2 regions of the Alistipes shahii WAL 8301 genome follow, and region 2 is predicted to be linked to the other one. Evidence: riboswitches for the same ligand, from Rfam matches in the RefSeq annotation. Region 2 holds a riboswitch; the other holds the start of a gene.
The links. Region 2 has a riboswitch for cobalamin ahead of NQ492_RS08320 (PKD-like domain-containing protein). Riboswitches for the same ligand answer to the same signal wherever they lie in the genome.

Region 1 (7,276 bases), 470 kb from region 2:
CGCTGCTCAAGGGGCTGAACAAGGTGATCCTCAACCCCGAGGCGCTGGCGCGCGACCTGGAGAACAACTGGGCCGTGGTGGCCGAGGGCATCCAGACCATCCTGCGCCGCGAGGGTTTCCCGAAGCCCTACGAGGCGTTGAAGGCCCTGACGCGGACCAACGCCCACATCACCCGCGAGTCGATCGCGGCATTCATCGAAACGCTCGACGTCGCCGAATCAGTCAAGGAGGAGCTGCGCGCCCTCTCGCCCTCGACCTACACGGGCGTGTTCCGGTAGGCCGGAACCGGCATCGAAAACAAAGGCAGGACCCGAAAGCGTCCTGCCTTTATTCGTCCCGACGGACCGTCACTCCTTGCAGCAACGCACCGTATAGCCGTAAGACCGGTTCATGTCCAGTTCATTATTGATCGAACCGCTGCTCGACAGTTTGCTGCGGAAGAAGAGGTAATAGGATTTGACCGAAGAGGTTTCCGCCGACCAGTAAGCGCCCGAACCGCCGGTCGAGCTGCGCAGCCCCACGATGGCGCCCGAACTGTAATTGCGATAGCCCTGCGCCGGATACCAGGCCGTCTGTCCCCCGTGGGTATAGGTCATACCGTAGTTCGTTCCGTCCCATACCGAAACGCCGTCGATGTACTGACGTCCCGAAATCAAATCCTCCCATGCACCGGTTTCAGGAACCCTGTACCCCGGCGGGCAGGGGTCGTTGAGCGTTTTGGCCTCACCCCACAATGTCGCGTTCGGCGACGCAAGCCAGTTATAGCCGGTTCCGACCTTATCGTTGTAGAACGTCATGGGATTGGCGGCAGCCCCGTCGGTCGTCGTCGCACTCTTGCTGAAAGCCCAGTCCAGCGCCGGATAAGCGGGATTCACCACCGTGCCGTTCTTTGCTTCGAGGAACGCATTGGCCGAAGTTTCCGTTTTCTCGCCCCCGTAGAACGGGTCCTTGCGCCCCCACTGGTAATACATGCCGTAAGCGTCCGTACCGCCTGCGGTCGTACCTGCGGCGCCCAGGTTGCGGTCCATGAAGACCGTCCCGTTCCCGTAGGTCATCGTCTGCGGAGCGTCGGTCACCCAGACATGCCAGCTCCAGACGACCTTTCCGTCCTGCATCAGGGCGACCAGCGCGTTGCCCCTGCCTTCGCCGACCGTGAGGAAAATATCGCCGGAGGTCGTGTCGAGGGCGACTCCCGAAACGAGTCCTTCGGAGTCGGTCCACAGCCAGTCGGCCGTCATGCCGTCCGCCATCTCGATCGCCGGCTCGAATCCGACCCCTTCGCCGGCTCCGTTTCCGCGTACCCGGGCATTGAAAACATACGTTCCGGGCGCCGAAACCACATAGCAGTTGGCCGTCCCCGCAACGCTCAAGTCGTTGACCTGCGCCGCCGAAAGAGTCCCGCCGTCCGTCAGCGCGATTTCCACCCGGCCGTTTCCGGCCTTTACCGACCGAAACAACTCCACCTGCTCGTCGCCCGTGGCTTCGACCGGATTTCCGGAGCCGTCCCCGATCTGCCACGGCGTCACGGCGGCGTCCGTCGTCACGGTCCAGAAACCTTTATCATCGCGCCCCACGACGGGGACAGGCCCCGAAACAGGCATTTTCGCTCCGGCGGCATCTTTCAGCCAGGGAATATCCTTTTCCGCGGCGAGTGTCCAGTAATACGCATCCCCATCGACCGCAATGCCGATCAGCGGCGCTTCCGCCGCCGCATTGCAGGCTACCGTCACTTCGGTCCCGTCGCAGAACGTAAGGCGCACGCCGTCCTCCGTCTCGGCCAGCGACCGCACTTCCGACTGCGACACGGCTCCGGCCAGCGTCTTCAGCGAGACCAGGCCCGCATTCAGGTCTTCGATCTTTTGCAACAGTTCGGCCGAGGGGGGGGGAACAGGTTTGTCTCCATCCGGGTCCGAAGCCCCGGATTCGCTCTTGCAGCCGCCGAGAAGCAGCGCCCAGGAGCAGATCACAAATAATTTTTTCATCATACCTTGTTTTTTAGTTAATGGTTCCATCTGTTCCGTCCGTAAGGGACAGACTTCACGGAGAATACCGCGCAGGCAAAAACAGGCATGACGACCCGGCAAAGCATGGCGACGACTTCCTCATCCAACCGTAAAAAAGTCTGTCCGAAGAGGTTCGCAGCAACAGGAAAAAGAGGGCCGAAGCAAATAAGGACGCACGGAAAAACCGCCGGCGACGACTTCAGGCGCTCCCTTTCTCCGCAGGAGCAAACACCCTATCGCGCAAGGCAGGTCTTCTGACTTGTCCCCCGAGGCGGCGCCTTCCCGGTCCCGGAGGACCAGTGGCTCAAGAATGCCGCAACGAAAAAGCCCTTGCGGGCGGGACTCACAGCAGCGGGAACTGTTGCCGATTCACACGGCATTCCCTTTTAATTCCCCTCCACGGGGAAACCATTGCACGGCAAAGGTACACTTTTATCGGCAGGAAGCAAGCGATCCGGCGGAATATTTCCGCGAAACGCGCCCCGCCGCTCTGCGCAGCGGACCGTTCCGACCACGATGCGTCCCTTTTCCGGCAGACGGCGGCGCAACTTTGGCACGCGCTTTGTACTTATTTCAGTCAGCTGCGGCACAGCAACCGCAGTGAGGTTTCTTCATTTATTTAAGTTTGGGTTAGTAGTTTTAGGAGGGCAACCTCCTGGGGGCAGCAGGCAATCGTGAGATTCCCTGCTGTTTTTTTATCCCCGGAGGGCATCACTAACCGAACAGGTCGTTGAGCACGGCGGCCAGACGATACGACGCCAGGATCAGCTGGCGTTCGGGCAGCAGGTAGGTGTCCGTCACGAACTGCTTGCCGTAGGTCCCGTCGGCCCGCTGCCAGTCGTAGATCACCCGGCAGGCGACGGCCGTTTCGTGCAGCCATTCGCGGGGCGTAGCATCGGCTCCCGCAACGGCGAAGACCTTCCACACGCGAACCGTGTTTCGGGAAGATCGGCCGCAAGGCATCGCTGTCCCCGCCGCTCACCCGCCGCAAAATATCTTTTTCTCCTTCCACGTTACAACGCCGAGAATTTTCCTTTAAAGACACTATCATCAGGCATATGCCACAAATAAAACAACAAAAGGCATAAAACCAAAATTATTCCGGTAAAAATTCCACGACAAGACCCGATATTCCACCAAACGGTCCTCGGCGGACGGCGATTGCAGGTTCGGCACGCGCTTTGTACTTATTCCGGTCAGCTGCGGCACAGCAACCGCAGTGAGGTTTCTTCATTTATTTAAGTTTGGGTTAGTAGTTTTAGGAGGGCGACCTCCGAGGGCAGCAGGCAATCGCGAGATTCCCTGCTGTTTTTTTTGTCCCCGGAGGTCCTCCTACTAACCGAACAATTCGTTGAGCACCGCAGCCAGGCGGTACGAGGCCTTGATCAACTGGCTTTCGGGCAGCAGGTAGGTGTCCAGCACGAACTGCTTGTCGTAGGTCTCGTCGGCCCGCTGCCAGTCGTAGATCACCCGGCACGCGACGGCGGTTTCATGCAGCCATTCGCGGGGCGTACCCTTGGCCATGGCGGCTTTCTCGCGCTTGGAGAAGGTGTCCAGCAACTGTTGATACTCGCTGTAACTCCAGCCGTGGGCCCCGTCCAGCACACCCCAGTCCCACATCGCATGGTAGGACATCTTCCTGCCGTTGAGGTCCGCGCGGCCGCTCTTGCAACCGGCGTATTTGACATGCGAGGGACAGTGCATGTCACCCACGATGTGGATCACATACATCAGGTTCAGCCGCACGAGCGAATCGCTCATATTCCGGTAGTCTTTCAGCCGGTCGACGGCGCGCATCAGTTCGACGACGCAATTGGTCTTCCCCTTGCGCAGGGTGTCGACCAGTTGCATGCCGGCATCCACATAACTCACATGCTCGACGTTTCGAAATTCGGGCGTATCGCGGTACTTGTCCATCCACGATGCGTAGTAAACGATCGAATGGTCGAGGTAGCGGGCGATATTCCTCTTCGCCCGGGGCGTCAGGTTGCATTCGGCGATATACGCAATGGCGTCGTGGCGTGTGCGGTCCCATGCCTGCGACGGCAGCGCCGCGCAGAGCATAAGGCCCAACAAAAACAGTTTCAGGTTTTTCATTGTCTTTCAAATTAACGGGTTAACGATTCGGCGCGGAAGTTATCGAACTGCACGCGGTTCTTGCTTTTGACCGCCGGGGCGAACACCACGCGGGTCGTAGCATCGGCTCCCGTGATCGTGAAAGAGAAACCCTCCCACGCATTGCCGCGCGACAAGGTGAACGAAATGATTCCGCCCGAAGCGCCTTCGATGGTCCCGGCGCCCTTCAGGCTGGCCGTCAGGGTCTTGTTCGTATCGGCCGCACCGGAGAAATACTGGAAGAAATAGGTGGCGTCGAAGCTGACCTTCACGTCGTCCGTACCGGTAATGCCGGTGAATGCCGGGGTGATCAGGTTGCCCAACGCCGACGACGAATTGAGGTGAATATACCCCGGACGGGTGTAAACGCTCTTGTTGGTCGCATCGTAACCCCAGCCGTTGAGCGACACGGTTCCTTCCTTTTCCAGCAGGTCGAGGCGCACCATCGTATCCACCGTACAATAGGTGTTGATCCAGTCGGTGTTGGTCGCCAGCAGGGCACTGCCGCTCCAGGGATCGGCCCAGGAGAAATCGTCCTGGAAGTAGACCGTGGCCGTCGAAGGAAGGATATCGGCCCGGACCGCCGCCGAAGGCTCCGACGAGCGGAACGTCTGCGGAATCTCCACCTTCGAACTGTTGTAGTTCATGTGGTTGGCCACCACGCGGAAATTGAAATAGGGGTAATTGCCGAAATTCTTCCCGGCCAGCCCGCCGATATGTACGCGGGGTTCCCACGTTTTACCCGTAGCGACCACCTGTCCGTTCGGCAGTTCCACGAAATAGGTGTAATCCGTCGCATCGGACACCTCGGCCCAGGAAGCCTCGAAACCATAGGCGCTGTTGGCGGAAACGGTCACGCCGGAAGGCGTCGCGAGCTGGGGCAATCCGCCTCCGGACGACTTTACGTCGCCCTCGACGGGATCGCTCCAGGCGGATTCCTTATAGGTCTTGTCGCCTTCGGCGGGCAGGGCGCGGACCGTCAGGCGGGCCGAAGTCCCGGCGATCAGTCCGGTAAATTCGGCCGACAGCTCCGTCGTCTTGCCGCTGCGCGAGGCGACCACCTCGCCGCAGTTGAGACAGGTGTAGGAATACTCGTACTCCGCGGCCTGCGAGACCTCGGTCCAGGTGAACTTCACGGAACTTTCGGTAGCGGCATCCTGGTCGAACGTCACCGCAGGAACCGCCAGCGGTATCAGGTCTACCGAAGGTTTGTCGTCCGGGCCCGCCTTGACGATCCGCACGTCGTCCAGAAACCAGCGGTTGGCCTTGGTTTCCTCCACCGATTCGAAGACCAGTTGTGTGGCGTCGGTCGCGCCGTAGACGATCAGCGTCTTCTCCTCCCACTGCACCGGCGTTTCGGTCTGCATGACGAGCACCTTCTCCGTCGACACACCGTCGTTGACCGTACCCGGACCGATCACCCGCACCTGCATGGTCGAGGGGTCCCACGTGCCGTTGGCAGCGACGTAAATACAGCATTTAAAAGTCACCTTGAGATCCGCCGCACGGTTTTTCCGGATGTCCAGCGTCGGGCTTACCAGGCCTCCGCCGCAACCCGCCGCATTGGAACCGCGCCCCATCTTGACATAGCCGATACGCAGGTAAACGCGCTCCTTGAGTTTGTTGTCATCGGTCTTCCACCCCGATCCGACGAGGGCGTTATAGGCCTCCTGCCCGTGGCTTGCCGCCGTTATGCCGTTCCAGTAGGTTTCTGCCGTAAGCGGCGTAGGATACGTCCCGATGTAATCGGTTCCGCCGTATACGTCGGTCACCCACGAAAAATCGTCCTCGAAATAGACGTAACCTTCCGGCTTGCCGTCGTCGCCGCCGACCTGGAAAGCAACCTCCTGTCCCTCGCCGAAGTTGCCCTCGTAAAGGCGGAAGTCGTCGATGCGGTAACCGCCTGCGGGGGCTTCGACCTTAAAATCGAACGTGGGATTGTCCTCGCCGACCCAAAACCGCGCCAGGACCTCTTTCCAGTCGCCTGCGCCGTCGATCACTTCGTATTGCAGGGCGATCAGTTCGTCGCCGCCGTTCCCGACGAGCACCCGGAACCGGTCGGGCGTCAGTTCGCCGCCGGGAGCCAGCACGCCCATCTTCAGACGGAAATAGGAGTCGTCACGGGTCGCCACGTCGCGCACGGAAAACGAGGGCGTCACAGTTTCCGGGCCCTCTCCGGGAACCTCCAGCACGATATTGTTACCGCCCGAAGCCTCGTCGTAGCCCGACGAAGGCGTGTCGGCCGACACGAAAGCGTTTACGCCGGAGAATCCCACCGCCGAAGCACCGACGCCTTCCGGTTCCCACGCCGTATAGCCGCCCACGGCGACCGGCTCCGCAACGGCCGAAGCCCCGGCCCCGGTGCGGATGTAGTAGATAAGTTCATCGGAGGAACCCTGCGTCACCTCGATCTGTGCGGTCACGCCGTCCAGCGAATCGAACCGAAGCGTCGTCGAACGCCTGCCCCCGGGATTCACGGCCGCGGTGACCTTCACCGTCTGGTTGCCGTACGCCGCACGGGGCGCGACGGTCAGCCAGTCGGCATCTTCGTCGAGGTTGATCACCCAATAGACATTCGACAGGACATCGAACGTGACATCGCCGCCTTCGTAGGTCATTCCACGCTTGTTGGCGCTGACCGAAGAAGCGCTGAGTGCGAGCGTCTCATCCCCGGTCCGGTCCGTACTGCAGGCCCCGGCGACCAGCGCCGCGAATCCCAACAGCCATATACTGTACTTTTTCATGCTCTTCGTTTTTCAGGTTATTTCGAGGTCTTCACAAAGGCCTTCGGCCGCTTCATCCGTTCCGAATAGACATTGCCGAAACGGTCGGTGACCGTGATTTCGAGTTCCGACACGGGCGACGACGCCGTCACGCTGAACATGTGCGACGAGCAGCACGACGCCCAGTCGGCATTGGCTTCGTATTTGGCCTCCACGCGGGGAATGTCGAAGGTGATCGTGTGCAGCGGGTCGCGGTCGAAGACACGCTTCACCTCAAGCGGCGAGCCATCCTCCCGCACCTCGACCTTCCAGGCCGGATCGTAGTTCCAGACATTGATATAAACAACGTTATCGCCCACTTTTCCATAGTCGTCGCCCTTGTTGTCACGGCTCGCATACTGGGCCAGCAGCGCCTTGTAGGTGCTGTTGTCGAGG
Region 2 (7,276 bases):
GCGCTGGCGGTTTTCGAACTGCGTGTCGTCGGCGTAGTCGGTCGTCAGCAGGGGCAGTTCCCGGTTGGAATTGATGTACCAGGCGTTCAGCCCGAAGCGGTCGCCTTTCCCGGTGTTGTAGTAGACCTCCTGCAACACGTGCACGTCGTCGAACGCGCCGCTCTTGTTGCGTTCGGTGGGATAGTACGACCCGACGATGTTCATCTCGTCGTCGTAGATGTTCTCCTTCTTGTCGCGGTTGCGGTACTTGTAGTCGTTGGCCGAGGACTGGTAGACGGCGCGGGTTGATACCTGCCAGCGCTCGTCGCCCCATGTCAGGCGCAGGAATTCGTCGAAAGTACGGAACATGCCGATGCCCTGGATATATTGCAGCCCGAATCCGTCGGCCGCCGCCGGCGCAGTCGAGAGCTTCACCAGTCCGCCCAGTCCGCCGCCCGTCTCGCTGACCGACGAGGTTCCGTGGAGCAGCGAGGCGTCGTCGATGAAATAGGAGGGGATCATCGAAAAGTCGGTCATGCCCAGCATCGGGTTGTTGATGCGCATGCCGTTCCACGTCACCTGCGTATGCGACGGACCCGTGCCGCGGAACGATACCGTGGAGAGGGTCGCGCGGCCGTACTGCTTGACGAAAACCGGTGTGTTGAACGTCAGCGCGTCGGCTATCGAGAGGGCGATGTTCTCCTTGAGGATCGCCGAGTCGAGTTTCGTCTCCTCGACGCCGATGCTTTTCATCGGACGCCGGCCCCAGACCGGAACCTCCCGGATGGCGATGGCGCCTTTCCCGCGCCACTCCCCCGCGCCGGCGTTCTGCGGGGTTTCCGGCACGTCGGACGGCGCCGGCTCGCCCTGCGCCCGCAGCAGCGCCGGAAACAGCAGCATCCAAAGAAACAAGGCGGTTGTTTTCATGCTCTCCGGTTATTTCCAGCAAAACGCTCCGGGCGCGACGCCCACGTGAAATTCGTCGACAGGCTCGCCCTTGGCCGTATAGCGGTAGACGACTCCCTGCTGCTGGTAGTCGACGGCGTCGGCAACGTACACGTCGCCGTTGGCCGGATCGACCGTCAGTCCGTAATATTTGGTCTCCCTGTATTCGAGGAACGGGCGCACCGGAAGCTGCTCCCCGGCGACGGGCATGCGCCAGACGTCCCGGTCGATCCAGTAGAGCGTGTCGCGCGTGCCGTTGAGCTGCATCTCCGACGGGGAGTCCCCCTTCCGGAACCGGAACTGCTTCTCCACGGAGAACGTTTCGGCGTCGATGCGGTACAGCGACGGGGCTTCATATCCGTAGGGGCTGCCCTCGTAGCCGCCGTCGGTGACGGTCCACAGCTTGTTGTTCCGGTCCATCGCCAGCGACGCGGGCTGGATGCCGACGGTCAGCTGACCGACGACCCGGTCGGTCTCGGTGTCGATTTTGAGGATACGGTTCTGGTAGGACCAGCAGTTCACGAAGACGTATTTGCCGTACTGCACCATCTGCTCCGTGGAGCCGGATTCTGCCGTCATGTCCGGGCACTCGATATATCCCGTGATTTCGTAGCGTTTGGGGTTGACGATGAAGATGCGGTTGTCCCAGATCTGCGTGACGTAGGCCTTTTCGTCCGAAACGAAATGGATGTACCGCGGCGAGGTGAGGTTGGTGATGCGTCCCACCTCGCGGAAGGTGTCGGGGTCGACGGCGAAAACGACATGCGAATTGTTCACCGCGATCCATCCCACGCCGTTGTGCAGGGTCATCGACTGCGCCACGTCGCCCAGCTTGAAGGCGTTGGCCCGGTGGAAAACTTCGTTTTCGACGGTTTTCGTTTCCGGGTCGTAATACGACAGCGTGGCGTTTCCGTACTGGAACATGCCCTCGTTGACGATGAACAGCCCCCGTTCCGTCGCCGAGAAATCCTCCGTGCGGCCGTAGTCCCACTTCATGCAGCCGCCGAGGGCGGAGAGGCATAAAGCCGCGGGCAGAATCTGTCGTAAGAATCGTTTCATGCGTTGCGGTCGGGAATGGGGTTATCGGTTGAGGTTCTCGTCGACGGCCATTCCGGCGACTTCGGTCGAGAGTTCGCCCAGTCCTCCGGCGCTGCCGTTGATGGCGCTCTGCACCTTGATGAAATCAATGTAGCGCAATCCGGCGGGCTGTCCGTCGGGCGTCATGGCGTTGCTGATCTTGAACCAGGTCTTGCCGGTTTTGGACGAAGATTCCAGATTGTCGCTGCCCGCGTTGTCGACGTACCCCCATTCGAACGAGTTGTTCGACCAGTCTCCGCCTGGGGTCTGCGTGGTGTTCTGCCGCAGGCCCGTGCCGTAATAGGTATGGGACTCCTCTTCGAGCCACAGGGGATAGTAGTAGTCCTGCGCATGGAACTGTCCCAGATAGGCTACCTGCCCGCTCCGGCCCAGATTGTCGGTCCATTTCACCCCCTGGCGAGGCCCGGCGGGTCTGTAATAGGTCACCGCATACTCCTGGACGGTCCATTCGCCGCCCGTTTCGCTGCCCCGGAGTTCGTACCATTCGTCGTCGGGCTTGCCGTTGCCGTTGACATCCTGCATCACCCACACGACGCCCGGTTCGTTGCTCCCTTCGAACTGGTTGCCGGGGATCGAAAAGTCGTATCCGCCCTTGTTCTCCACGCTGTGGTCGAAGGCGAGGATCACGTAGCCGCCGAAGTTGCCGAGCGAGACGAACTCACCCTTTTTCAGCCGGTTCTCGGCGTAGAGACGGGCCTCCTCGAAGCTCTTCTGGCCGGTGTATCCGGCCATGCCCGTTTCGTTGACGAACTGTCCGGGCGCGGGCAGGAATTCGAGCACCCGGTTCGACGCGGGCTGTCCCGTCGTCGTGATGACGCGCTCCGATTCGCGTTCGTAGCAGGTCACCCGGAGCGTTTTTTCGGTGATTCGCTTCGACGATGCGCGCGTGATGTGGCGCGAGAGGGGTGCGGCCGGGCTTTCGTCCGTGTCCGTCACCCGGAAGGTGACTTCGTATTCGCCCTCCTTCTCCGGCGTGAAGGCGAACATGCGTTGGGTTGCGTCCTCCTGCAAAGAGCCGTTCACGTACCATGCATATTCCGGCCCGACGGCGTCGCTCACCTGCGGCCGCAGGAACAGCGTCCGCCCGAGCGATACGCTCCGCACCAGCGGGTCGGCCAGGTAGGAGGAGGGGATGAACGCGATGCGGACCGGAATGACGTCCACGACGTGTACGGCAACCGTTTTCTCGGCCGTGCCGTCCTCGTTGGTCACCGTCAGCCGCAGGGAGCAGTCTCCCGGTTGGGTGCGCATGAAGATGTAGTCCTTTTCGGTGGAGACCGGTACGGACGAGTCGTCCAGATACCATTCGTAACGGGCGTTTTCGCCGTTCTGCACCTCCGGTGCGAACGTGTATTCCCGTCCCGTGAGCACGTATAGCCCCGTCTGCGGCACGATGAGCGAGATGACGGGGGGAGCGAGCCGGTTCACGTCGATGCGCGCCTCCTTCTCGTCGTATCCCGCCCGGTTTTCGACCCGCAGGGTCACATAGACGCGGCCTTCCTCGTTGAATACGTATTCGAACACGCGCGCCGTAGAAACGACCTCGTCGTCGATCGTCCAGCTGTAAGCGGCCTCTCCCTCGTTTTCCACGGTCGGCGTGATCGTCACCGCGCGGCCGATCTTGGCCGCGTAGACGCCTGTCTCGCTGTCGAGGGTGATTCGGGGTTTGCTGTCCGGCAGCGTAATCTCTCCGTCCTTGTTGCAGGCTGCGGCCGCCAGCGCTACCGAGAGCAGCGCCGGTATCGCCGTCCGTCCGGCATGACTGAAAAAACAGCTCATATCCTCTTCGTTTAAATCGTTCAACCAATCTTTGCGGATGTTCCGGAGATCCGCATTCGTGCCGTGCGCACGGCATGCGTCCGGCCGGAATTTCGCAGTAGCCTGATTTTACATTCGGGGATATGCCGGAAACCGTTTTTCCTGCCGATCACGATCCATTTCCCCCTGGATTGTAAAACCATTGCAGCGGCAGGTCTTCTGACTCGTTCCGGTCCCGACGCCTTCCCGGTCGCGTGAAAACCAGTGGCAAGAGATTGTCGGGGTCTGATGTGCCGCTTCGGCGGCAGGAACTTACAGCAGAGGGAACTGTTGCCGATTTTCACGGCATTCCCTTTTAATCGCCCGGGGCCGGGGGCCTCGTTCGGCGAACCGTTGCGCAGCAAAGGTATGGAAAAAAGATGAAAAAGAAGACGCGCCGGTCGAATTTTATGCCGGCGGCCTGCCGAAGGTCCCGCCGCCCGGGGTTCATTTCCGGTCGTTTCCGGGGACGGAACAGCTGCGCCGGCCGGGAGGCGGACGCCTGCGCGCAGTTGCTCTCTCCTGACGCCTGAAAACGAAAAAGTCTTACATGTCGTTGACACATAAGACTTTTTGCAGTGGACGACGTAATCCGTTCCTTCTCTCTCACGCCTCCTGGAGCTGAATCCGAGATTTGAACTCGGGACCCCTTCATTACGAGTGAAGTGCTCTACCGCTGAGCTAATTCAGCCTTTCGGGAACACCGAGGTTCCCTTTGGGACTGCAAATATCTGAAAAATATTTTTTTCTCGCAACAATTTTGCGAAAATTCTCGCTTTTCTTGCTATATTCGCGCTAAAACTGACCCGAAACTGTTTTACGATGATTACTTTTCTGGTGTGCCTGGCGTTGCTGGTGACCGCATATTTCACGTATGGACGCTATCTGGAACGGCTCGTCGGCATCGACCCGGCGGCCCGGACGCCCTGCAGCCGCCTTTACGACGGCGTGGATTACGTGCCCCTGCCGAGGTGGCGCATTTTCCTGATCCAACTGCTCAACATTGCGGGGCTCGGCCCGATTTTCGGCGCCGTGCTCGGTGCGGCCTACGGGCCGGTGGCGTTTCTGTGGATCACCTTCGGCGGCATCTTCATGGGTGCGGCGCATGACTTCATCGCCGGGGTCATCTCGCTGCGCCACGACGGCGCGAGTCTTCCCGAGACGGCCGGGGTCTACCTCGGCGGCGGCATGAAGATCGTCATGCGGCTCTTTTCCGCCGGGCTGATGATCCTCGTCGGTGCGGTGTTCCTCTCGCAGCCCGCATCGCTCGTCGCGGCCCGCCTCGACGTCCCGTCGCTTGAAGGCATCGCTTTCGGCGGATTCTCGTGGCTGCTGCTGATCGTGCTGGGCGTGATTCTCGTCTACTACATCGCCGCCACGCTGCTGCCCGTCGACAAGATCATCGGCCGCATCTACCCGGTCTTCGGCTTCGCGCTGCTGTTCATGGCCGTCGGCATCCTCGTCGTGCTGCTTTTCGGCGGCGAATACACCATTCCGGAATTCACCTCCTTCGAAAACTGCATCGCCGATGCGAAGGCCTTCCCGATCGTCCCGATGCTCTTCACGACCATTGCCTGCGGCGCCATCTCGGGCTTCCACGCCACGCAGTCGCCGCTGATGGCCCGCTGCATGCGCAACGAACGCGAGAGCCGCTCGGTCTTCTACGGCGCGATGATCTCCGAGTCGATCATCGCCCTCGTCTGGGCCGCCATTGCCATGGCCTTCTGGGGCGATGTCGCGGGGCTGAACGGCGCCATCGCCGAATACGGCGGCCAGGCGGCCGTGATGATCGACGTGATCGCCAACAAGACGCTGGGCCCGGCGCTGGCCGTCTTCGTGATCTTCGGCGTGGTGGCCTGCGCCATCACCTCGGGCGACACGGCCTTCCGTTCCGCGCGGCTGATCGTCGCCGACTTCATGGGCGTCGAGCAGCGCACGCTGCGCAAACGCATCTATATCTGTATTCCGCTCTTCGCGTTGGGACTTCTGATCATCTTCGGACTGCCGTTTCAGACCATGTGGAGCTATTTCGCGTGGATGAACCAGACCCTCGCGGCGGTGACGCTCTGGATGATCGTCGCCTACCTCCGCCACCGGGGGCGCGCCGTGTGGGTGGGGCTGATTCCGGCTCTCGTTATGACGTATGTCTGCGCCAGCTATATCTTCGTTTCGCCGCTGATGCTGGGCATGCAGAACCGTACGGCGGCTTACCTGCTGGGCGGGGGCGTGACGCTCGCGGTCCTTGTCGCCATGATTTTCAAACTCAAAGACAACGATGCAAAAGGCATATCTTGAACCTACGCCCGACCAGACTTTCGAGGTGGTCGGCGAAGGACCCTGTAATTTCGTGAAAGTCCTCGCCCGGTCCCGCGAGATGCAGGCCGCCGGCGATATAGAAGGAGCCTGCAACGAGCGTTTTCAGGCCTTCCAGCGTCTTGCGGAGCTGATTCCCGAGGACGAGGAGATCAATCTCGAATGGAGCCACCGCAATTCGCGCGCGGCGCTCGAACTGATCTTCGCCTCGGCCATCGACCACTTCCTGATCAACAATTTCGAGATGTCGGCGGCGCTCTTGGAAATGCTGCTGGAACTCGACCCCGAGGACCATCTGGAAGGGAGCGAACTGCTGGCCTTCGACTACCTGGCCTTGGACGAGCAGGAGCTGTTCGACGAGGTGATCAACGACGTGTCGGACAAGCATCCGGGGCGTGAGGTGCTGCTGCTGTGGTCGGCTTTCCGCCGTGACGGACGATTGCCCGAAGGGGAGTTGCAGCGATTCCGGACGCATTTTGCGCCCTTCTTCGCCGAATTTACCGCCGACGAGCATCCGGCCGACGAAGCGTATCTGCGCGACATCGGGAGCGAACGACCCTCGCCTGCCGCACAGGCCCGCGAACTGTGGCTCCAGACCGAGAATCTCTGGGTGCTCTGGCCCGGCTTCATCGACGCCCTGCGCGCCGCCCGCTGACGGGCGCCCGCGTGCCGGAGGGCGAAGCCCCTGTCCCGCAAAACAGAACCGCAGCCCGGATTTCCGGACTGCGGTTTTTTGTCGTACCCTCCTCCCTGCGGCCGGGGGCCTACGCTTTCTCTCCGTTCATCAGCTTGTTGAAGCAATGGCGGCAGATCGGTTCGTAGCTGTCCTGCGCGCCCAGCATCACCTGCTTTTCGTCGCTCGTGAGGCGGTGCGAATGGTGGGCGAGGTTGCCGCAGCGGACGCAGATGGCGTGAACCTTGGTGACGTACTCCGCCGTTGCCATCAGCGCGGGCATCGGGCCGAACGGCTTTCCGGTGTAGTCCATGTCCAGACCCGCGACGATCACGCGCACGCCGTTGTTGGCCAGCCGGCGGCACACGTCGACGATGCTTTCGTCGAAGAACTGCGCCTCGTCGATGCCCACCACGTCGACGTCGGCGGTCATCAGCAGGATGTTCTGCGGCGACTCGACGGGGGTGGAGC

Region 1: linked by a shared signal. The riboswitch ahead of NQ492_RS10160 (PL29 family lyase N-terminal domain-containing protein) and the one ahead of NQ492_RS08320 (PKD-like domain-containing protein) in region 2 are both predicted to bind cobalamin.

The regions. Positions count from the first base shown of each region.
Region 1 is NZ_CP102253.1:2,397,550-2,404,825, reverse strand. Features, by position in the region: gene purB (adenylosuccinate lyase) at 1-278, shown strand, start outside; gene NQ492_RS10160 (PL29 family lyase N-terminal domain-containing protein) at 348-1,982, opposite strand; cobalamin riboswitch at 2,231-2,432, opposite strand; gene NQ492_RS10155 (phospholipase C/P1 nuclease family protein) at 2,718-2,930, opposite strand; gene NQ492_RS10150 (S1/P1 nuclease) at 3,339-4,100, opposite strand; gene NQ492_RS10145 (BACON domain-containing protein) at 4,112-6,862, opposite strand; gene NQ492_RS10140 (calcineurin-like phosphoesterase family protein) at 6,880-7,276, opposite strand, start outside.
Region 2 is NZ_CP102253.1:1,928,713-1,935,988, forward strand. Features, by position in the region: partial or broken gene NQ492_RS08310 (TonB-dependent receptor) at 1-879, opposite strand, end outside; gene NQ492_RS08315 (glutaminyl-peptide cyclotransferase) at 916-1,983, opposite strand; gene NQ492_RS08320 (PKD-like domain-containing protein) at 2,005-3,801, opposite strand; cobalamin riboswitch at 3,973-4,190, opposite strand; tRNA gene NQ492_RS08325 (tRNA-Thr) at 4,436-4,510, opposite strand; gene NQ492_RS08330 (carbon starvation CstA family protein) at 4,642-6,114, shown strand; gene NQ492_RS08335 (hypothetical protein) at 6,095-6,787, shown strand; gene NQ492_RS08340 (thymidine kinase) at 6,897-7,276, opposite strand, start outside.